2 regions of the Blautia sp. LMAG:36 genome follow, and region 2 is predicted to be linked to the other one. Evidence: predicted binding sites of a transcription regulator. Region 2 holds the regulator's gene; the other holds the start of a gene.

Region 1 (11,913 bases), 140 kb from region 2:
TGATCACGGAACGAAGAGGTGCCAGACCGATTCCACCTGCGATGAACAGGAGATTTTTTCCCTTTAACTTATCTTCCACCGGAAAATGATTTCCGTATGGTCCGCGGACTGCGATCTCATCTCCAACCTGAAGGCTGTGGAGATAATCGGTAAGGGATCCGCATTTTTTGATGCTGAATTCCTGATAATCCTTTACAGTCGGAGAAGAAGTAATGGAAAACATACCTTCACTGACGCCTGGTGCACAGACCATGGCACACTGTCCTGGCATATGCTCGAAAAGCTTTCCACCCTCCGGAGCTTCCACACGGAAGGTTTTTACATCCGGTGTCTCCTGACGGATATCTGTGATCACGCCAACCTTGGGGATCAGCGTATCCAGTGTATAATTTTTATGACAGGTACATTCACTCATTCTTTTCACCTCCCTGTGTTTCAAAGGCCTTGATGACTTTTACGATATTTAAAGATTCCGGACATTTCTCCACGCAGCGGCCGCAGCCAACACAGGAGAACATGCCGTCATTATTTAACGGATAATAAACAAGCTTATGCATAAATCTCTGACGGAATCTCTGCATCTGGCTGGTACGGTTGTTTCCGTGAGCCATCATGGTAAAATCAGAGTACATGCAGGAATCCCAGCAGCGGTAACGGTGAACACCGTGCCCTGTATCGTAATCCTTAATGTCATAGCACTGACAGGTCGGACATACGAAGGTACAGGTTCCGCAGGCAAGACAAGGCTTGTACAGTTTCTCCCATACAGGAGAATTGAAACGGTCCATGTATTCTTCCTGCGCCCATCCTTCCAGTGAAAGATGTGTATATGGAAGAAGCTCGATAATACCACGGATTGCCTTCTTCTCCTCTTCTACCTTTGTCTCATCAGCATCTGCCAAAAGCTCCTTCACAGCTTCTGTCAGAGCATTTCCTTTTTCTGTGAGAGGCTTCCAGAAAAGTTCTCCCTCGATGATCCAGGCTGCAACATCTGCTTCCGGATCTGCAGCATCAATGCCAAATACTTTACAGAAGCAGCTTTCCTCCGGTTCATGACAGGCAAGAGCTACGATAGTTCCATGTTCTCTTCTTGCCTGGTAAAAAGTATCCACCGGATCCCCAAGGAACACATTGTCGAGAACTTTCACGCCCTGTACATCACAGGCTCTCATTCCAAATACGACAAAATTCTGGTCTTTCAGCGCCTGAGGCTCAATGCTGATATTTTTTCCGTCCTTTTTACAGGCATAGAGATTTTCACTCTGCGGAAAGAAAGCATCCTTCGGTGATTTCACGGTTTTCAGTGTTTCAAGGGAAACTTCTGCATCCTCGCTCCATGCCTTGAAGTTCACCTGCTCACTTACCTTTACCGGTAAATATAATTCCTGGTCTGCGGCAATTTTCCGGAATAATGCCGGCAGATTTTCTACTGCGATCTTATACATACATTATCCCCTTTCTGCCACGATCCCTGGCTCTACATCATCAAAGGTAAAGCTGGTAAGCGGACCCTTTGACTCCGCATCCTCGCCTGCCTGATACTCACCGTAAAACGCATCAATATCCTTGATAAACTTACGGTTAAACAGATGAAGGGGAATTCCCTGCGGGCAGACTCTGCTGCACTCGCCACAGTCCGTACATCTTCCGGCTACATGGAAGGCACGGATCACATGGAACATCTTTTCCTCAAAGGAATCCACATTTGCCTTCTGGGCGCTGTCGAACTTGTTGCTGTCAAAAACACATTTGCGGCAGCTGCAGGCCGGACATACATTACGGCAGGCATTACAGCGGATACATTTACTCAGCTCGCTCTGCCAGAATGCAAATTTTTCTTCCGGACTCATTGCCTCGATCCGCTCAACTTCTGCGAAACGGTCAGCGTCCTTTGTCTCCTTTGACTCACCAATCAGTTCATCGTAAATTTTATGCTCTTTTCCTTTACATACATGGCAGCGTTCCAGCATGGCATCTTTGTATGCACAGGTTTTTTCTCCGTAAACAGTATCCACAGTCAATGTCTCTGCATCTCCGGTAATCTCTGCTCCGGAAATTCCCCGGATACCCTTGATCCCCATTTTGCGGATCTTTTCAATATCCAGCTTTCCTTTACAGCCAACACCTACGATATAGGCTTTTTCTCTGTCTACACGATGCTCTTTCAAAAGCTGGTTAAAGCTATATGTATCGCAGGGCTTCAGACAGACCATGGTTTTTCCTTCCAGCTTGGAAGCTTCGATCATATATTTGCTTAAATTGGCACCGCAGAATCCATCATAGACAAAATCCTCCAGAGATTCCGGTGTTTCAAAATAGGCTGGTTCCGGATTAAAGGCAAGATCTCCGGCTTTCCACCCAAGAACCCGGACTACCGTGCCATCTGCAAGCAGTTCTTTTGCACGTTTTATCAGCTCCTGCATCTTATATCCTCCAATCTCACGTTTTTACCAAGTGAATGGATCTTCTCAACAAACTCATTCATAGTCTGTGAAAATTTCACGCCTTCTGCGGCAGATACCCATTCCACACGTGTTCTTCCGTTTTCCACCCCAATATAATCCAGCATTGAAAACAGAAGTGTCATACGTCTTCTTGCATAATAGTTTCCGGTACTGTAATGGCAATCTCCCGGATGGCATCCGCACATGATCACACCATCGGCTCCTTTTTCAAAGGCACGGAGGATGAACATGGGATTGACACGGCAGGAACATGGAACACGGATGATCTTTACATCCGCCGGATAGCTCAAACGGCTGCTTCCGGCAAGGTCTGCTCCGGCGTAGCTGCACCAGTTACAGCAGAATGCCACGATCTTTGGTCTGAATTCTTCCTTTGTTTCTATCGACATATTGCATCCACCTCCGCGATAATCTGTCTGTTGGAGAAGCCCTGAAGGTCCATGGCTCCTGACGGGCAGGCTACTGTGCAGGCACCGCAGCCCTGGCAAAGTGCTGTATTGACAACCGCAACTCTTCTTGTCTCACGGATACCGTGATCGTTGACCTGTTTCTCCTCATAGGAAATCGCTCCGTAAGGACATACATTTGCACAGGTAGAGCATCCGTTACAGAGAAGCTCGTCGGATTTTGCCGTACATGGATTGGTTGTCAGCTTGTCCTTTGCAAGAAGTCCTATGGCCTTTACGGCCGCAGCTCCTGCCTGGGCAACTGTCTCCGGGATATCCTTTGGTCCCTGGCATACACCGGAAAGGAAAATTCCTGCTGTCGGTGATTCTACAGGACGAAGCTTTGCATGGGCTTCTGTAAGGAAATTGTTGGTGTCAATACTTGCAGTAAGCATGGTAGCGATCTTACGTACATCCGGATTTGGCTCAATGGCTGTTGCAAGAACTACCATATCTGCTTTCTTGAAGATCTGCTTATTATCAAGAAGATCCGAGCCCTGAACAAGAAGTGTTCCATCCGGCTGCGGAATTACTTTTCCTACCTGACCTTTGATGTAGTTTACGTTATACTGCTCAACTGCTCTTCTGTAAAACTCATCGAAGTTTTTACCAGGTGTACGGACATCAATATAAAATACCGTCACATTGGTATCCGGATATTTATCACGGATCAGCATGGCATGCTTAGCTGTGTACATACAGCAGATCTTGGAACAGTATGGCTTTCCACGGTCATCGGAGCAACGGCTTCCAACACACTGGATAAATACGATCTCCTTCGGTGCTTTTCCATCGGAGAGGCGCTCAAGATGTCCTTTTGTAGGTCCTGCAGCATTCATGATACGCTCCAGCTCCAGAGATGTGATCACATCCTTGCTCTGGCTGTATGCATATTCATCATATTTGTCAAGCTTGATGGTATCAAATCCGGTTGCCACAACGATCGCTCCGTATTTCTGTGTTACGATCTCATCCTGCTGATCGTAATCAATGGCTCCTGCCTGACATACTTTGGAGCAGACACCACATTTGCCTGTCTTAAATTTCAGGCAATGCTCTCTGTCGATCACAGGAACATTTGGAATCGCCTGTGCAAACGGAGTATAGATAGCTGACCGGTTGTTCAGCCCTCTGTTGAACTCATTGGGAATCTTTTTGGAAGGACATTTTTCCTGGCAGACTCCACAGCCTGTACATTTGTCCATGTTGACACTTCGCGCTTTTTTGCGGATATCAACAGTAAAATCTCCTACAAAACCTGCAACTTTTTCTACTTCACTGTATGTATAGATATTGATCTTTTCGTGAGCTGCAGCCTCCACCATTTTTGGAGTAAGGATACATGCGGAGCAATCCAGAGTAGGGAAGGTTTTGTCAAGCTGTGACATTCTTCCGCCGATACTTGGTGTTTTTTCCACAATATCAACTTCATAGCCTGCATCGGCAATATCAAGAGCCGTCTGGATTCCGGCGATACCGCCTCCGATGATCAGGGCTCTCTTTGTAACCTGGCTTTCTCCCGGCTGAAGAGGAGCATTTAAATTGACTTTTGCTACTGCTGCTCTTGCAAGGATCACGGCCTTCTCCGTAGCCTCCTGCATATCCTTGTGGATCCAGGAACAGTGCTCACGGATATTTGCGATCTCCACCATGTATGGATTCAGGCCGGCCTTTTCCGCTGCTTTACGGAAAGTTGCCTCATGCATACGCGGAGAACAGGAACAGACAACCACTCCTGTGAGATTTTTTTCACGGATGGCTTCCTGGATCCTGGACTGTCCTGCTTCGGAACACATATACTGATAATCTTCTGCATGGACAACTCCTGGCTCTTTTGCAATGATCTCCACAACCTTTTTCACGTCTACCGTAGCGGCAATATTACTTCCGCAATGGCAGACAAATACACCGATTCTCTGCACTTTCTCACCTCCTGTATCTTCTGAACGCACTTACAAGCAGCTGCTGAGGAAGCTCCGGATCAAGAAGCTCCGGAATTTCATTTGGTGAAAGATAGTCTCCGCCTTTTTCCCGAACAACCAGCTGTCTTGCCCCGTCAATGATCTTTCCGGGTTTTACGTCTCGCGGACAGCGCTCCACACAGGCAAAACAGGAAAGACATTTCCACAGGGATGCTGAATTTACAAGTGCTTCGATATTTTCATTGATCACGTAGGACACAAACTGATGAGGCTTGATATCCATCTCGTCAAAGGATGGGCAGGTAGCAGAGCATTTGCCACACTTCATACATTTCAGAGGATTGGTCCCGCTGATCTCCTTTATTTTTTCCGCAGCAGAATGGTTATCTCTCATTTTGCCACCTCCTCTTTGACGCCAAGGGCTTCTGCCAGAAGCTCTGTAAAATAGTAAACCGGCATTTTATTTCCGGAATTTTTATTCAGATTGTATTTGCAGAGCGGACAGGCAGTGATCAGCATATCTGCGCCAAAGCCTGCTGCGCTTTCTTCAATCTTTTCACACATATTCTGTGACATTTCTTTTTCTTTCAGGGATATATATCCTCCACAGCATTCATTTCTGTAAGGATAGATCACAGGCTCAGCGCCAAGGGCACGGATAAAATCCTCCATGATCCTTGGATTTTCCGGATCATCAAATGCCATGATCTTTCCAGGTCTCAGAAGCAGACATCCGTAATAGGCTCCGATCTTCTTTCCGGTAAAAGGATTTACTACTTTTTCTTTCAGTTTATCAAAACCGACTCTGTCCCGGAGAACCTCCAGATAATGGAGAACGGTTGTCTCTCCTTCATAGGGAGCTTCCAACTGCATATAATTGTTGGCTCTGGTCCGGATATCTTCCACATTTTTCATATCATCATTGACACGCTTGATCACATGATGACAGGCTGAACAGATCGTCACCAGATCCTGGCCTTTTTCTTTTGCCTGGTTTAACGCACGGACGGAAGAAAGCTTTGTGGCGATCTCGTCTGTGCCAAGCGGATAAACACCACCACAACACTGCCAGTCCTCGATCTCCTCAAGCTCAAACCCAAGGGCTGTGGCACTGGCTCTGGCATACTCATCCAGATCTTTGGCCTTTGTTCTCAGGGTGCAACCCGGATAATAACTGTACTTCATACCTTTCATTATCCTTTCTTAGTCTAAAATCTGACGTTTATAGTAGATATTCTTGTTCATATATTGTCTTTTTTTTAACGATACATGAATAAAAAAATGAAATCTCAACTAACACTTATTTGAGTTTTTTTATCAATTTGCACCCAAATAAAAGAGAAAAACACTCTTCCTCCGCAATTAAGAAGTGTATTAGCTCGATTTCCGAAATCATCATATCATGTTATTTCTGTTTCGACAAGGCTTTTTCGATATTTTTTTGTGTTTTTTTTAACGTACTTTTGAAAAACCTTATCATTTACGATCCTGCTTCCATGATAATTTTCATTTTCGGGCATAAAAAAAGCTCCGGATCTCTCCGAAGCTTTTTTGCTCCTATCAGTAAATAATGATCGGATAACCTGCATCAATGGTGTTATAGATCAGTGCTGCCTGATCCTTAGGCAGATTGATGCAGCCGTGGCTTCCGTTGGTTTTATAACGGTTCCCGCCAAAGGATGATTGCCAGGACGCATCATGAAGTCCCTGTCCGTAGACAAAAGGCATCCAGTAATTAACCTTTACATCGTAACCATATTCATTGCTGGTAAGGTTAAAGGGACTCGCCTTGTAGGCGATCGGCCATGCACCACGATATGTTTCACGCCCCTTCACCGGCTTACCGCTGACAATATCTGTTTCCGTCACAAGGCTTCCGTCCTTATACAGCCACAAATGCTGTGCATCCAGACTGACCTCTATGTAACTGCCTGCCAGATCGTCTGTTCCGTTTCTCTGGTATCCTTTTTTGCTGTAAACAGGCTCTCTTGTTACAGCAGTACCACTTTTCAGGTCTTCCAGAAGCTGAGCATATTCTCCGTCCTGATCGATCCGGTATCCGTACTCATTTCCCTCAATGGTCACATCCGTTCCCGTAGATGTATGAAAGGTGCGGGGAACATAAATGGTATTGTATTTATTGGCAAGCTCACTGATGTAGGCTTTAATGGCTTTTTCATCCAAAGTCAGCGTCTCCCCCTCAGCCTTCAGCCAGGATGTGATCGTATCGGAATCCAGAACAGCCGTTTCACTTCCGAATGTATAAGTTACTGTACTGCTGCGGTATTTCTTCAGCTGGCTGTTCAGGTCTGTAATCTTATTTTTCATATCCTCTGTTACAGTGACCGTCGGGCTTACATACACATGCTTGTTGATCGGTACTGTGATGGTATCCCCAAGCAGAGCCGTATCAAATGCTGCGTTCAGATTTGTGTCCACGGTAGTCTCCAGCTTATCCGGATCGATTTCCGTCCCCTGTACCTGTTTCACAAGGGTGAATTCTTTTTTCTCCTTATTGTACTGAATGGCTGCATCAACAGAAGCTTTTCTTTCTTCCGTACCGAAATTTGAAAGATCGAGAGCCTGCTTTTCCTGCTCCTCATCTTCCTCGATCTGACATTCCGGTTCTATATTTTCTTCCTTTGGAAAAAGCTTCCGGCTCTCTTCCCGCTGTTTCTGAATTTCTGTAAGCTTACTCAGAAGGGCTTCTTCATTGAGACTGTAGCCCAGCTCTTTCAAAGTAGTACTGTAAACTTCCTGATCATTTTCCTGAAAGGATACCGGACGATCTGCAAATTCCGCAGTGATCTTTTCTTCTGCCTGCTTTGCATCCAGTCCGGAAACATCCACTCCCCATATGGAAATCTTCCGTCCCAGCGTATTGTGATCTGCCAAGTATGTATAGACAAATAACCCTGCCACTGCCAGGATCGTTACGCCAATGCAGATCCCAAGTATGATCTTCAGTGTCTTTTTACTGATGGTTGATCTTTTCTCCATACCCTTATCCCTCGAGTCTTATGTAATATATGTTATGTTGTCACACTGGCTGTTATTATAATACAATAAATCCCATTTTCTGTAAAAATGACTTATCCCGGATCCTTCTGATCCGGTAAAAAAAGACAGACTGACGCCTCTGCGAAAATCTGTCTTTCTCATACGTTTCTTTATCTGTTTCTGGCAACAGTATTTCTCTCAGAATCTTCTGCTTCTTATTCCGGCATTACGATCTTGCCTGCAACGGCACAGGCTGCTGCTGTTTTCGGAGATGCCAGATAGATCTGAACCTTGGAAGTTCCCATACGTCCCAGGAAATTACGATTGTTGGTTGCCACGACCTTTTCACCGTCTGTCAGGATTCCGCCGGTCCTTCCGCAGCAAAGTCCGCAACCCGGATGTGTAATGATAGCCCCTGCTTCCGCAAGAGTATCCAGAATGCCAAGCTCAATAGCCTGACGGTAAATTTTGCGGCTGGCAGGAGTCACGATCAGCTTTACAAAGTCTGCAACCTTTTTGCCCTTCAGCACCTCTGCTGCCGCCATAAGATCCTCCAGACGTCCGTTGGTACAGGAACCGATGAATACCTGGTCGATGGTCTCACCCTGAAGCTCACTGACATCACGGATCTTGTCCACCTGAGACGGACATGCCATTACCGGCACAAAATCCTCTGCTTTATAACTTATGGTCTTCATGTAGACAGCATCCTCATCTCCCACAAGACTCTTCTGATAATCATCAAGCTCTACGTTGCAGTAAGCAGCTGTCTTCTCATCCGGTGTGAAAAGTGCACATTTCGCACCGGCCTCAATTGCCATATTCGCCATAGTCATACGGCTTGCCACAGACATATTTTCAATGGTGCTTCCGCAAAATTCCAGAGCACGGTAAGTAGCTCCATCTGCACGAAGGTCACCGATCAGGCGGAGGATGATATCCTTGGACATGACATTCTCCGGAAGTTCTCCGTCGATCACAACCTTTATGGTTTCCGGAACCTTGATCCACATGGTTCCTGTTCCCAAGATGCTGGCCATCTCTGTGTAACCGATGCCGGAAGAAAACGCACCGACACATCCATAAGTCGTGGTATGGCTGTCTGTGCCAAATACAATATTACCGGGTTTAACATAACCTGCCTCAGTCATAAGCTGATGACAGATACCGTCACTTCTGTGTACGTTTTTCATGCCATATTTAGCTGCAAAAGCATCTCCCACATGGAAATGTCTGGTATCATCCTGCTGACTTGCCGGTACAAGATGGTCATAGATCAGAACAACCTTGTCCGGATCCCACAGCTTCTGAAAGCCCATCTCCTCAAATTTTTCCGCTACAAACGGAATAAAGATATCATGGATCATCACTCTGTCCACATTGACCGTCACGATATCACCAGGTTTTACTGCCTTGCCTGTATTATGTCTGATAATTTTTTCAATGATCGTCTCGCCCATTATTTCTCTCCTCTCCGTTTTTTAGTCCAGGCCGTTCAGCTTACGCATGGCTTTTACCAGTCCGCCAGCCTGGATGATATCCATCAGATTCTCCGGAAGAGAAGCGATCGGGTACTGTTTTCCATTGTGCTCTACATGCTCATTCATTACTACCGTAACCTGATCTCCCTCTTTTACATTGTCATGAAGATCCGGCTGCTCAATAAGAAGAAGGCCGTTGTTAATGGAGTTGCGGAAAAAGATCCGGGCAAAAGATTTCGCAATGACACACTGCACACCCAGTGCCTTGATGATCTCCGGTGCCTGCTCTCTGGAGGATCCGCATCCGAAGTTCTTTCCTGCTACAATAATGTCGCCCTTTTGGATCTGTCCGGCCAGCTCCGGACGAAGGGGGCTGAATCCGTACTGTTTCATATCGTCAATGGTTTTCAGTGCAAGGTACTCCGTCGGGATAATGATATCCGTATCAATATCATCACCAAGTACCCACACTTTTCCTGTAAATGCTTCCATATGTATATCTCCTGTTTATTCCGTTCCGTATCATCAGGCAAATGTTTTCTGTCTGCTCTGTTATAAGAACCCACGCCGAAACGGATCATCCTCTGATAATTTCTGAATATATTATTTAAATCTTTTCTGAAACTCTTATACTCTGTCAGCAGTTGCGATCTCACCTGCAACGGCAGATGCAGTAACTGTTGCCGCAGATCCCAGGTAAACCTTGGAGCTCGGATGCCCTGCACGTCCCTTGAAATTACGGGTTCCTGTGCTGATCAGAACCTCATTCTCGCCGATAACACCCTGGCAGCTTCCCCAGCATACACTGCAGTTCGGGTTCATAACAATAGCCCCTGCTTCCATGAAGATATCGATAAGCCCCTCCTTTAATGCCTGACGATAAATGGTCTGGCTTGCAGGAACAACCAGGAAACGAACTCCCTCTGCAACTTTTTTGCCTTTGATCACCTCTGCGCCTACACGGAGGTCTTCAATACGGCCGTTATTGCAGGAGCCAAGGAACGCTTCGTTGATCTTGATGCCGCAGGTTTCCTCAGCCGGAACCACATTGTCAACAAAGTCTGGCTTCGCTACAACCGGACGGACTTTTGAAAGATCAAAGGTATACTCTCTTGCGTAAACAGCATCCGGATCGCTATGATATACCGCTTTTGGCTCACGTCCATGCTCTTTCAGATATTCCAGAGCTTTATCATCAGCCTCAAAGATTCCTGTCTTCGCACCAGCCTCAACAGCCATGTTGCAAAGTGCCATACGGTCGCTGATGCTTAAGGTTCTGGCGCCCTCACCGGTAAACTCCATTGCCTGATAGTTGCAGCCGTTTGCCCCGATCTCACCGATAATGGTAAGGATCAGATCTCTTGCGTAAACACCCTCAGGAAGCTTCCCTGTCAGGTTAAATTTTACGGTTTCCGGAACCATGACCCAGGATGTTCCGGTCACCATTCCGTAAAGGAAATCTGTGCATCCTACACCGGTACCGAAAGCACCAAGTGCTCCGTAGGAACAGGTATGGCTGTCAGCACCGAAGATCAGCTGTCCCGGACGGACATAATTCTCGATCATGATCTGGTGGCAGACACCCTTTCCTTCCCAGAAATCAATATTATTTTCTCTTGCAAAATCTCTCATCTTTTTCTGGGATGCCGCTGTTTTCGGGCTGTCAGACGGTACGTTATGGTCTACGATTAATACCAGCTTCTTTGTATCTGCAATATGAGGATTTTTTAATTTATTGTTGTACATATCAACAGTCAGATGTGTGGTTCCGTCATTGCTCATCAGATGATCCAGTGAAACCGTATAGATATCTCCGGGTTTTACACTGTCCACTCCAGCCGCTGCCGCGATGATTTTTTCTGCGATCGTCATTCCCATCTCTTATTCCTCCTCACGGTTCAGAGAAGCGATAAGGCCGCCCTGATTCAGTATATTCTGCATGTATTCCGGCAGTTTTGTGCAGGAATAAGTCTTACCATTGGCAACAGCAGTTCCCTCGGACATATGAAGCTCCAGGGTATCTCCTGTCTTCACAGCATCCGGGAGATCCTTACAGACAATTGCCGGAAGTCCGATATTAATGGCATTACGGAAAAAAATACGAGCAAAAGATTTCGCAATAACTGCCTTTACTCCAAGTGCCTTAAGAACACCCGGTGCCTGCTCTCTGGAGGATCCGCATCCGAAGTTCTCTCCTCCAACTACAAAATCTCCCGGTTTAACCTTTTTGGAAAAATCCGGATCCAGTGATTCAAATGTGTGGTCCTTCATTTCATCCAAATTCGGCAGAAGCAGATACTGGGATGCAATGATCTGATCGGTATCAAGGTCATTATGAAATTTAAAAATTGTTCCCTTATCCATAAAACAAGTTCCTTTCTGATCGTTATCCATTTCCGGGTTAACATTCCTCTGTTACCCTTTTCGTCCTATATTCTAACACAAAACGTCATATAATTAAAATGTATATTTTTAATACTTAATATAACTTTAAGTTATAAAGTCATTTCCCTGTGATCAGCGCAAAATATCCCCACTCCCACAGAAGCTCTTCAAAACTGTTCTCAAGATATTCCCGGATATCGTCTTCCTCATATCC
Region 2 (11,913 bases):
CCATGCAGACCCGTCCGAGGATCGGAGCTTTTTTGCCCCGGATCAGGACCCAGCCCTTATTGGAAAGCTGTCTCGGATAGCCATCTGCATAACCTACGGGGATCGTTGCCATTCTGGTAAAGCGTTCTGTAACAAACGTTCCTCCATAGCTTACCGCTGTTCCACGTTCCACATTTTTCACATAGGATACATGACTTTTCAGCTCCATTGCAGGTGTCAGCTTCACAATATCACGTTCTACCTCCTCTGACGGATAAATACCGTAAATGGTGATGCCGGCACGAACGACATTGAGATTTGCTTCCGGAACACGGATGATACCTGCACTGTTGGAGCAGTGACGTACCGGAATATGAACGCCTCTTTTTTCCAGAAGCTCTGCAAAACGGAGATAACGGTCCAGCTGCACCAGTGCAGGAGAACGGTCGGTCTCATCCGCCCTGGCAAAATGGGTAAACATTCCCTCGATCACCAGATTCGGGATTTTTGAGATTTTTTCGATCTTTACTGCATTTTCCGGAATATCCGCATATCCGATCCTTGTCATTCCCGTATCCAGAGCCAGATGAATATGTACATTTTTTCCAATGCGTGCACCTGCTTTTGCATATTCTGCCGCTGTATTAAGATCCGATATGGTGATCCGAATATCATTGGCTGCAAGCTCCTCATAATATTCCTCAAATACAAGGCCAAGGATCAGGACAGGCTTGGTGATCCCTGCATGCCGAAGCTCCAGTGCCTCCTCTGCAGTAGCTGTTGCAAATCCCCAGATATAGTCATAGTCCTGGATCAGACGGGCAATAGCTCTGGCACCATGGCCATAACCGTCTGCCTTGATCACAGCGATGATCTTTGTCCCTTCTTTGACATTTTTATGCATTTCCTCAAAATTGTGGGCAATGGCATCCAGTGATACCAGTGCTTTTACTCTCTCGTATTTTTTCATAATCCCGACTCCTCTTCACCTATAGCTAATGCCTTGGGCAGATATTCTATGATATCTCCTGCCAGCATACTGCGCTTTCCTTTTTCAGCGGCTGCAAGATCACCGCAAAGTCCGTGAAGATAAACACCTAACGCGGCCTTTAAAACCATGGGAGGCTGTTCCTCCGTTTTCAGATACATACATAACACTGCTGCCAGAATCCCGGAAAGCACATCTCCGCTTCCTGCAGTTGCCATTCCGGAATTACCGGAAAGATTCAGATACATCTGTCCTTTCTCATCTGCGATCACCGTACATGCATCCTTCAATACGCACACAGAGCCTGTTTCCGCAGCACATTTCAGTGCAGTATCTGCGATCTCATGCTGGATCTCCTGGATCGTTCTGCCACTGAGCCGGCTCATTTCTCCGATATGCGGTGTCAGGACTACATGCTCTCCCAGATACTGATACCACTGTGGATGTGCAGCCAGAAGGTTCAGGCCGTCCGCATCCAGGATCAGCGGCTTTTTCTCCCGGGCAGCCGCCGTGAGAAACCACTGTTCTCTCTCACGGCTGGCCACTGATGTTCCAAGTCCCGGTCCGATCACGATCACATCACACCAGGATAGAAGCTGTTCATTGGATTCCTGATCAAAGCGGCTGCAGACCATAGCCTCTGGAAGGAGTATCTGCAGTGGGATCCTGTTGGCTTCCACAGTCTGGATCTTTACCATTCCCGCACCGGCACGAAGTGCTGCACTGGCGCTTAAATAAGCGGCTCCGCACATTCCCTCACTTCCGGTCACAAAGAGCACTTTTCCGAAGGTACCCTTGTTTCCGCCGGGATCACGTTCCGGAAACAGCTTCAGATCTTTATTTTCCAGACAGGCGGCAGATGCAGTCACAGCTTCCTGCTCATAGATCCCGATATCGGCGGTAACGATCCTTCCTGCATACAGTCTTCCCGGATAAAAGCAAAGACCTCTTTTCCGGTAGGCAAATGTGACAGTCAGATCGGCGCTGAAGGCAATTCCCATTTCCAGGCCAGTATCTCCGTTCACTCCTGACGGGATGTCAACTGCGATCTTTTTGGCCCTCGCACTGTTCATCTCATGGATGATATCAGCATAATGCCCCTCGATCGGACGCGTCAGGCCTACCCCAAACACGGCATCTACTATAGTAGTATATTCACTCCACTGCGGGTTATTCACCTCCGGGACACGATAACCGGAAGCGATCTTATACTGAAGAGCTGTCTCTCTGGTCATTTTATCTTTGTTTCCGACCATATAAAACTCTACCCGGATTCCCTTCAGATGGAACAATCTGGCAACTGCGATACCGTCACCGCCATTGTTTCCGCTTCCGCAGACTACCAGGATCCTTTCGTCCTTCTGGAGATACTTTTCTGTTTCCTCTACCACCTTCAGTGCCGCCCGCTCCATCAGAACCTCGGAGGGAACTCCGATCTCACGGATCGTTGTGGAGTCCAGATCCTTCATTTCTTTGCAGGTAACAAGCTTCTTCATTCTGTCTTCTGCCTCCCCTCTGTCATAGAGAAAGCTGCCGTTTCCGGCAGCTTAACAATTCTTACTTATCCACATGTTCCTGCCTGTATTTGCTGAGATTATAAGACAGTGTCATCAGACTCTCGGAAAGATGAACGTTCTCTACGATCACATCATCCGGTGTCTCAAGATCAAGATGTGCAAAATTCCAGATTGCCTTGATCCCGTTCTCCACCAGAATATCTGCCATTTCCTTGGCTTTATTCTTGGGAAGTGTCAGGATCGCGATCTCCACGTTATTCTCTCTCAGGAAAAACGGAAGCTCACTGAGCATCTGGATCTCAAGTCCACGGACTGCGATGCCCTCAAGCACAGGATTTACGTCAAAGATACCAACCAGCCTGAACCCGCGCTTCTCAAAATCCACATAATTGGCAAGTGCCTGTCCCAGATTACCGGCACCCAGGATGATCATCGGATGAACGGTATCCAGTCCCAGGATCTTACCGATCTCTGTATAAAGATAGTGTACATTATAGCCATACCCCTGCTGCCCAAAACCGCCGAAATTATTAAGATCCTGACGGATCTGAGAAGCTGTGGTATGCATCTTCTTACTTAACTCATTGGAAGAAATACGTTCTACATTATCTTCCATCAGCTCTCCTAAGTAGCGGTAATAGCGTGGCAGACGCTTAATCACCGCTTTCGAGATTTGTTTTGTCTCCACGATAGTTTTCCTCCTTACCTTACACTAGGTTAATTATAACGAATTGACATTTTCCTGTCAATTAAAGTTGTCTATTCTGTACAAATTTCTTTATAATTTTTCTAATAATTGATTTTTTCTTTGAAATCCCGGCAGTTTCCGTTATAATAGGTGGAGGATTTTTCCCTGTTCAGGCATAAACAGGGGTGATTCTTTATACAGGAGGACAGTTTTTATGATTTTATCATGTCAGAATATATGCAAGGCCTTTGGCGAAAAAGTAATTTTAAATGATGCATCCTTTCACATTGAAGACCGTGAAAAGGCTGCTCTGATCGGATGCAACGGTGCAGGAAAGACCACACTGCTGCGGATCATCATGCAGGAGCTTTCTGCTGATTCCGGTACCGTGGTGCTTGCCCGGGATAAAAATATCGGCTATCTTGCCCAGTACCAGGATATCCACGGACATCATACCATCTACGAGGAGCTTCTTACCACCAAGCAGCACATCATCGATATGGAACGCCGTATCCGCAATATGGAACAGGAAATGAACACGGTGACCGGTGATGAGCTGAACCGTCTGATGGAAACCTATACCCGCCTGACCCATCAGTTTGAGCTGGAGAACGGATACGCTTACAAAAGTGAGCTGACCGGTGTCTTAAAGGGTCTCGGCTTCACGGAGGAAGATTATGACAAGCAGATCGAAACTCTTTCCGGCGGTCAGAAAACCCGCGTGGCGCTGGGCAAGATGCTTCTTTCCAAGCCGGATATCCTGCTTCTGGATGAGCCAACCAATCACCTGGATATGGAAAGCATCTCCTGGCTGGAAACTTATCTTCTGAATTATCCGGGAGCTGTTTTTATCGTCTCCCATGACCGTTATTTTCTGGATAAGGTAGTCACCAAGGTCATTGAGATCGAAGCCGGACAGACCCGCGTATACAGCGGCAACTACTCTGCCTATGCTCTCAAGAAGGCTCAGCTTCGCGACGCACAGTACAAGGCATACTTAAATCAGCAGCGGGATATCAAGCATCAGGAAGCCGTTATCGCCAAGCTGAAATCCTTTAACCGTGAAAAATCCATCAAGCGTGCGGAAAGCCGTGAAAAAATGCTGGACCGTGTACAGAGGATCGAAAAGCCTCTTGAGCTCCAGGACCGGATGCGTATCTCGCTGGAACCACGGGTGTTAAGCGGAAACGATGTGCTCCACGTGGAAGCGCTTTCCAAGGCCTTTCCGGGACAGACCCTGTTCTCCGATATCTCCTTTGATATCAAACGCGGCGAGCGTGTGGCACTGATCGGAAACAACGGAACCGGAAAGACCACCATGCTAAAGATCATCAACGGTCTTATTGAGGCAGATGCCGGCAAATTTTCCCTTGGTTCCAAGGTTCAGATCGGTTATTACGATCAGGAACATCATGTTCTGCATATGGACAAGACGATTTTCCAGGAGATCTCCGATACTTATCCGACTCTCACAGAGACCGAGATCCGAAATATGCTTGCCGCATTTCTCTTTACCGGAGATGATGTTTTCAAGGAGATCTCCGCACTTTCCGGTGGAGAAAGAGGCCGTGTTTCCCTTGCAAAGCTGATGCTTTCCGAAGCCAACTTCCTGATCCTTGACGAGCCTACCAACCATCTGGATATTGCCTCCAAGGAGATCCTGGAGGAAGCACTGGTCAGCTACACCGGTACAGTCCTTTATGTATCCCATGACCGTTACTTTATCAATCAGACTGCGACCAGGATCATGGAGCTGACAAACCAGGCAGTGGTAAATTACATCGGTGATTATGATTACTATCTGGAAAAGAAGGAGGAGCTGACCAGTACCTATGCACCGGGAAGCACTTCTCCGGAGGCACCTGCCGAAGAAAAAGCGGTTTCCGAGAACAAGCTTTCCTGGCAGCAGATGAAGGAAGAACAGGCAAAGAAACGAAAACGGGAAGCCGAGCTGAAAAAAGTCGAAGCCCGTATCGAAGAGCTGGAAACAAGAGACAGCGAGATCGACGAGACTATGGTCCTTCCGGATGTCTGCACCAATGTAGCGGAATGTACAAAGCTGAGCCGCGAAAAAGCAGCCATCGCTGAAGAACTGGAAGAGCTTTATGAAAAATGGGAAGAGCTGGCCTGACGGTCAGCTCTTTTTTATCCCCTTATGTTTTTATGGAAGCAGCATGCCGAGATGCTGTTCAAAGCATACACCATCGTTACGGTCTGTTCCTTCCTCCACCGCATCCCGGATCGATGCCGAGATAAAGTCCACGGCCAGCTCTGCACAGGTTTTCATGGAATATCTTTTTACCAGCCCTGCACTGAGCACGGATGCAAAAAGATCTCCTGTCCCGGAATAGCTTCCGCCGGATTTCTCTGCAAATACCCAGGAGCTGTTTCCGTTTTCCAGGACAAGATTCCCCATTTTCAGAGGCTGCCCCTCCTCCCTGTGATCCACTCCAGTGATCACAACGGCAGGAAGTGAAAATTTCCGGGCAAGTCCGCACCCGATCTCCCGGATTTCTTCCATCCGCCGGGCCTCTGATACCTTTTGCAGTTTATTCCAGATCTCCTCCATTTTTTCTTTTCCGTAGAGAAGAAGGAGGGCTTCCGTAAGGTTCGGTGTGATCACATAGGAACGACGTGTCAGTTCGCAGAACCGGCTGCGGAGTTCTTCTGTATAGATCGGATAAACCGCGCCGTCATCCCCCATCACCGGATCTGTAAGGATCAAAGTATCCTTTCCTGCAAACGCATCCATAAATTTCAGGATCCTGTCTGCCTGCTTATCATCAGAAAGAAATCCTGTATAGATCCCATCCGGGAAAAATCCTCTTTTTTTCCACTGCTCCATATATGGTTCCATATGCTCTGTGAAATCCTCACAGAAATAACTTTCATAACCGGTCTGGTTGCTTAAAACAGCGGTGGGAAGTGGACACGCCTGGACTCCCATCACCGAGATCACCGGGATCGCTGCTGTCAGTGAACATTTCCCCAGCCCGGAAAGATCATTGATCACTGCTATTTTTTTCATGGTAATTCTCCAGTCTTGAGTTTTTTTCTGTAATATTATAGAATGAACTGTCAGGTTTACGCAATCATTTTTGGAAGGAAATCATCATACTTATGTTAAATATATCTGCAGAACACAAAAAAGAACACCTTTATCTGGAGGTTTACCACTATTATCGGAAGCTGATCCTGGAAGGCCGTCTCCTTCCCGGAAGCAAAATGCCCTCCCTCCGCAAATGCGCCCAGGAGCTGAAGCTGAGCCGTACCACCATCGAAAATGCCTATCTTCTGCTGGCAGCAGACGGCTATATCATCGCCAGGGCACAGAGCGGCTATTATGTCACCGGCATTGCTTCCAAGCAGCATCTGCTTACCCCCGAAAAACAGGATAAGGATATCACGCCCTGCCTTTATGATTTTGCCTCTTCCGGTGTTGACCGGGAAAGCTTCCGTTTTGATCTGTGGCAGCGTTACATCAAAAGTGCCCTCCGCCAGGGCGACCGTATGCTTTCTTATGGCGAACCCCAGGGTGAAAGCGATTTCCGGGAGGTTCTCGCAGACTATATCCGGGAACGCAGAAATGTGATCTGCTCCCCGGATGACATTGTAGTAGGGGCCGGTCTCCAGCCCCTTCTCCAGATCCTCTGCCCTCTGATCCATGAACGGAAAACCGTTTCGTTCCCCACACCGTCCTTCACCACATGCAGCACCATCTTTCAGGATTACGGCTTTGATGTCCATTACCGGGACAAAAGCTGCGATGTGATCTATGTTTCTCCTGCTCACATGACGAAATGGGGCGAGATCATGCCGGTAAAACGACGCCTGGAGCTGATCCGTCATGCGGAGATCGATGACCATCTGATCATTGAGGATGATTTCGAAAACGAATTTGTTTATTTCCAGAAACCGACGCCTTCACTTTTCGGTCTTGCAGGTGGTGAAAACGTTGTCTATATCGGTTCCTTTTCCAGGCTACTGCTGCCCTCCATCCGTGTCAGCTTCATGGTATTGCCACGCTCTCTCCGGGAAAAATATACAAAAAAAGCAGCCTTTTATAATCAGACTGCTTCCAAGGCAGAACAGATCGCACTCTGCCAGTTTATCCGCGACGGGCATCTGGCTTCCCAGACAAGAAAGCTCCGCCGCCTTTATTCCCAGAAGCTGAAGGCTCTTTCCCAGGCTGTCCGGGAAACCTTCGGCCAGGACTGCCAGATCCAAACAGGAGCCGCAGGAACCAGCCTTGCCCTTACTCTCCCCTGTTCTCTCACAGGCAGTGAACTGACAGACAGAGCCCGGAACCATGGTCTGGGACTGGAGGTTCTCAGAGAAAACGGAGCCGAGGTCACCTTGGTCCTCTCCTGCTCCTCCATTCCATCCAAGGATTTTCTGCCTGCCTGTCAGCTTCTGAAGGAGGTTACCGGCTCCTAATCTCTCCGGTTATCGATCATGTAGAGCAGGGCATTTACAATGCACGCAGCGATGTTGCTTCCACCCTTGCGTCCTTTTGCCACAATATAAGGCACATCTGCGTGCATGATCAGCTCCTTGGACTGCACAACATTCACAAAGCCTACCGGCACACCGATGATCAGCTCAGGAGAAAGCTTTCCGTTCTCAATAAGCTCATAAAGACGTACCAGTGCGGTAGGTGCGTTTCCAATGGCAAAGATCAGCTTTTTATCCATCTCTGCGGCCTTGTCCATGCTGGCTGTGGCTCTGGTAGTCCCGTTCTTTTTTGCAAGGGCAGCCACATCCTCATCGGACATGAAACAGTAAGCCTCACCGCCGTAGCGGGCAAGTGCACGCTTGTTGATCCCGGCCTTTGCCATCTGGGTATCTGTGACGATGCAGGCACCGTTGCGGATGGCGTCCATGGCCATCTCCACTGCACCCTCCGAGAAGCAGAGATTTTTTGCATAATCAAAATCTGCGCTTGTGTGGATGCAGCGTTTTACGATCAGCTCTGTTCCCGGGATCAGGGGAGTATCCCCCAGCTCTTCTGTGATGATCTCAAAGCTTCTTTTTTCAATCTCCATGGGTTTTACATTTTCAAGCTCAACTTTCATTTCTATTCTTCCTCCGTAATCCCGTTTTCCAGTATCTCATAGATTTTTTTCATATCCAGATGCTTCCGCAACTCTGCAGCCAGAATATCATACTGCTGTTCCTTAAATGCCGCAAAATCCACGCCTGTCATATTTTCCACATCAATACCTTTTTTCTCGCCGATCACGCGGATGATCGCCTCTGCAGATGCTTCCTTATCGAAAACGCCGTGGATATAGGTTCCGCACACATTTCCCGCAAAAGCACCCTCTTCTTTTTTCTTACCGCTGACGCTGTCTGTGATCTTCGTGGCTGTTCCTGCATTGTCCTTCAGGATGCTTTCGCCCATATGGATCTCATAGCCCTCGATCTCCGCACCGGAAAGAGGAGCAAACACACCGGACAGCTGACCGAAATGCCCCTGCACCCTGGTCCTGGTTTTCTTTTCGGCAAATACCGTTTCCATGGGAAGAAGTCCCATTCCTTTCATGGAACCGCCATTTTCAACTCCATGAGGGTCGCTTAAGGTTTCACCCAGCATCTGATAGCCACCGCAGACACCAAAGATCAGCTTGCCTCTGGAGGCTTCCTTGAGAACTGCTGCTTCCATTCCGCTTTCCCGCATCCAGATCAGATCACCCATGGTGTTCTTGGTTCCAGGAAGGATGATCATGTCCGGAGAGTGAAGATCTCTCGGGTGTTTTACATAGCGGAGAGAAACTCCGGGAATGCTCTCAAAAGGATTAAAATCCGTAAAGTTAGAGATCCTTGGTGTACGGACCACTGCGATATCAATGACACCGGCTTCCTGCTTCCGGTCAAAACGTTCCGTCAGGCTGTCCTCATCCTCCACCTGGATATCCAGATAAGGCGCCACACCCACCACCGGGATCCCGCTTCTTTCCTCAAGCATGACAACACCAGGGTCCAGAATAGTCTTATCTCCGCGGAATTTGTTGATGATCAGCCCCTTTACCATAGCCTTCTCATCGTCCTCCAGAAGCTCTACCGTACCGATCAGCTGGGCAAAAACACCTCCACGGTCAATATCTCCCACAAGAAGGACCGGTGCCTTGGCCATCTTTGCCATACCCATATTTACAATATCCTCATCCTTGAGATTGATCTCGGCAGGACTTCCCGCACCTTCGATGACAATGATATCGTTTTCCGCTGCAAGAGCGTTGTACGCCTTCATCACATCCGGAACCAGGGTCTTCTTATATTTGAAATAATCCCTGGCACTCATGGTTCCAAGAACTTCTCCGTTAACGATCACCTGGGAGCCTACATCATTGGTAGGCTTCAGAAGGATGGGATTCATCAGGACAGACGGTCGGATCCCGGCTGCCTCTGCCTGCATGACCTGGGCCCGTCCCATCTCAAGACCATCCTCTGTGATAAAGGAATTCAGTGCCATATTTTGTGATTTAAAAGGAGCCACACGATACCCATCCTGCTTAAAGATCCTGCAAAGTCCCGCAGCCAGCAGGCTTTTTCCGGCATTGGACATGGTTCCCTGTACCATTATTGCTTTTGCCATAATATACCTCCCTCAAGTACTTCGATCAGTTTTACATTTTCTTCATGGCGCTTTACCGCGATCCGGTAATACCCCTTTGTAAGACCCGGATAATTGCTGCAGTCACGGATCAGGATCCGCTTGCGCAGACAGAAGTCAAAGAGCTCCTCCGGTCCTTTAAAGAAAATATAATTTGCTTCCGACGGAAATACTTTATACCCAATGCGGACCAGCTCATCCTTCAGCCACTGTGCCTCCCGAAAAACAAGCTGTCTTCCCTCCTCTACATATTCCGTCTCTGTAAGTGCCTGGAGCCCGGCTGCCTGGGCCATGGTGGAAACATTCCATGGCTGAACGCAGAGCTCCATCCTTTCTATCAGCTTTCTGTCAGAACAAAGGCCATAGCCCAGCCGCACCCCGGCCATGGCATATCTTTTTGTAAATGCTTTCAGGATAAAAAGATTATTGAACCCGGAAAGAGAACGCTTCAGAGAATACTCTTCCGGCTCCTTTACAAAATCAAGGAAACATTCATCTACCACCAGCAGGATATCCAGCTTTCTGCATTTTTCCAGGATCCTTTTCAGAAGCCTGTGGGGGATCAGCATGCCGGTAGGATTGTTGGGGTTACATAAGAAAGCCATATCCAGTCCCTTATGGAGGATATCCAGATATGCTTCACTGAGCACAAAACCGTCATTTTCCGTCAGCATGTAATATTCCAGCTCACAGCCAGTGCTGGCCAGAGCCTGTCCGTATTCCGCAAAAGTAGGCGCCGGGATCAGAGCCCGCTTTGGCTTTACTGCATGACAAAGCGTAAAGATCACTTCTGCCGCTCCGTTACCGCATATTACCTCTTCCGCTTTTACCCCTTCCGATTCTGCGATCCTTTCCCTGAGAACGCCGCATCCCACCTGAGGATACTGTGCAATATGATCCAGACTGTGGATAATGGCCTGCTTCACACTTTCCGGTGTTCCCAAAGGATTCAGATTTGCCGAAAAATCCAGGCAGTCTTTATGTTTATATACGTCTCCTCCATGTATGTGTTTTGTCATTGGTCATTCTCCTGTCTGTATTTATTGTTACCTTAATAACCCGAACCGGATCCCCGCACTGAACAGTCCAAATACAACCACCCCCAGTATGGATGCCGCGTACATCAGCCGGTTAGCTCTTTTGATATCCTCCGGCTCCACCGGGCGGATCGGATCCCCGATCGTGGGTTTTTCATATAATTTCCCGAAATAATATGCATTTCCCGCAAGCTGTACATCCAGCGCTCCGGCCATGGCAGCCTCTGTCTGGGCTGAATTGGGGCTTGCATGATTCCTCCGGTCACGTTTGTAGATCTTTGCCGCATTTTTTGTATCCATTCCTGTAAAAACAGTTCCTGCCACCATCAGCCATCCGGAGATCCTGGCAGGGATATAATTGGCCACATCATCCAGCTTTGCCGCAATACGGCCGAAATAAAGATATTTGTCATTTTTATATCCAAGCATGGAATCCATGGTATTGATACCCTTGTACAAAAACATCAGCGGCACCCCACCGATAGCCATATATAGCATGGGGGCGATCACGCCGTCGGATGCATTTTCCGCAACAGTTTCCACGGCAGCCTTTGTCACGCCAGTTTCCGTAAGTTCTCTGGTATCACGGCCTACGATCATGGACACCGCATAGCGTGCCTCGTCCAGAGTTCCGTTTTTCAGCCGGTCATAAACCTTCATACTCTCATCCTTCAGGGAACGGGTGGCAAGAAGCTGATAGCACCAGAAAACCTCCAGCACAAATCCGGCCACCGGCAGATACCGGTAAAGATAATAAAGCACCAGAAGCGGCACCCCGCCGCTGAACAGACAGACAAGCACTACGATCAGAAAGCCTCCTGTCAGCTCACCGCCGTGATTTTTCGGAAAAATCTTCCGGATCACCTTTTCCAGCACTGCAATCAGATTGCCGATGACACAGATCGGATGATAAAGCCATCTGGGATCTCCGATCAGAAGATCCAGCACAAATCCTATGACCAGTGCAGGAAGACTATATTTCAGCATCTTTTTTCTGCCTCCGTTCTTTCTTATATTCCAGTGCGTTCTTCAGAAAGCGTGCCGGAACCCTGGGATTTCCGTAATAATAAAGATGCGGAAATCCTGCC

The links. The regulator Rex, encoded in region 2, represses fermentation and respiration genes when NADH is low (regulators of the CRP and FNR family bind a similar motif). The targets are predictions, from matches to a motif close to ATTGTTAANTANTTAACAAT.
Region 1: CCC17_RS12635 (CoB--CoM heterodisulfide reductase iron-sulfur subunit B family protein) is a predicted target of Rex. The motif match lies at 6,081-6,100, and genes of this name have one in related genera.

What each region holds. Positions count from the first base shown of each region.
Region 1 covers NZ_NALB01000010.1:29,780-41,692, reverse strand. The annotation lists gene CCC17_RS12665 (FAD/NAD(P)-binding protein) at 1-415, opposite strand, end outside; gene CCC17_RS12660 (4Fe-4S dicluster domain-containing protein) at 408-1,445, opposite strand; gene CCC17_RS12655 (4Fe-4S dicluster domain-containing protein) at 1,449-2,423, opposite strand; gene CCC17_RS12650 (hydrogenase iron-sulfur subunit) at 2,411-2,854, opposite strand; gene CCC17_RS12645 (CoB--CoM heterodisulfide reductase iron-sulfur subunit A family protein) at 2,845-4,833, opposite strand; gene CCC17_RS12640 (4Fe-4S dicluster domain-containing protein) at 4,838-5,227, opposite strand; gene CCC17_RS12635 (CoB--CoM heterodisulfide reductase iron-sulfur subunit B family protein) at 5,224-6,018, opposite strand; gene CCC17_RS12630 (L,D-transpeptidase family protein) at 6,394-7,833, opposite strand; gene CCC17_RS12625 (3-isopropylmalate dehydratase large subunit) at 8,049-9,293, opposite strand; gene CCC17_RS12620 (LeuD/DmdB family oxidoreductase small subunit) at 9,315-9,806, opposite strand; gene CCC17_RS12615 (3-isopropylmalate dehydratase large subunit) at 9,942-11,192, opposite strand; gene CCC17_RS12610 (LeuD/DmdB family oxidoreductase small subunit) at 11,196-11,678, opposite strand; gene fliB (flagellin lysine-N-methylase) at 11,818-11,913, opposite strand, start outside.
Region 2 covers NZ_NALB01000010.1:169,019-180,931, reverse strand. The annotation lists gene alr (alanine racemase) at 1-949, opposite strand, end outside; gene CCC17_RS13290 (NAD(P)H-hydrate dehydratase) at 946-2,463, opposite strand; gene CCC17_RS13285 (redox-sensing transcriptional repressor Rex) at 2,525-3,172, opposite strand; gene CCC17_RS13280 (ABC-F family ATP-binding cassette domain-containing protein) at 3,387-5,303, shown strand; gene CCC17_RS13275 (pyridoxamine kinase) at 5,334-6,200, opposite strand; gene pdxR (MocR-like pyridoxine biosynthesis transcription factor PdxR) at 6,293-7,609, shown strand; gene CCC17_RS13265 (precorrin-8X methylmutase) at 7,606-8,247, opposite strand; gene CCC17_RS13260 (cobyric acid synthase) at 8,250-9,770, opposite strand; gene cobD (threonine-phosphate decarboxylase CobD) at 9,755-10,807, opposite strand; gene cbiB (adenosylcobinamide-phosphate synthase CbiB) at 10,835-11,812, opposite strand; gene CCC17_RS13245 (cobyrinate a,c-diamide synthase) at 11,799-11,913, opposite strand, start outside.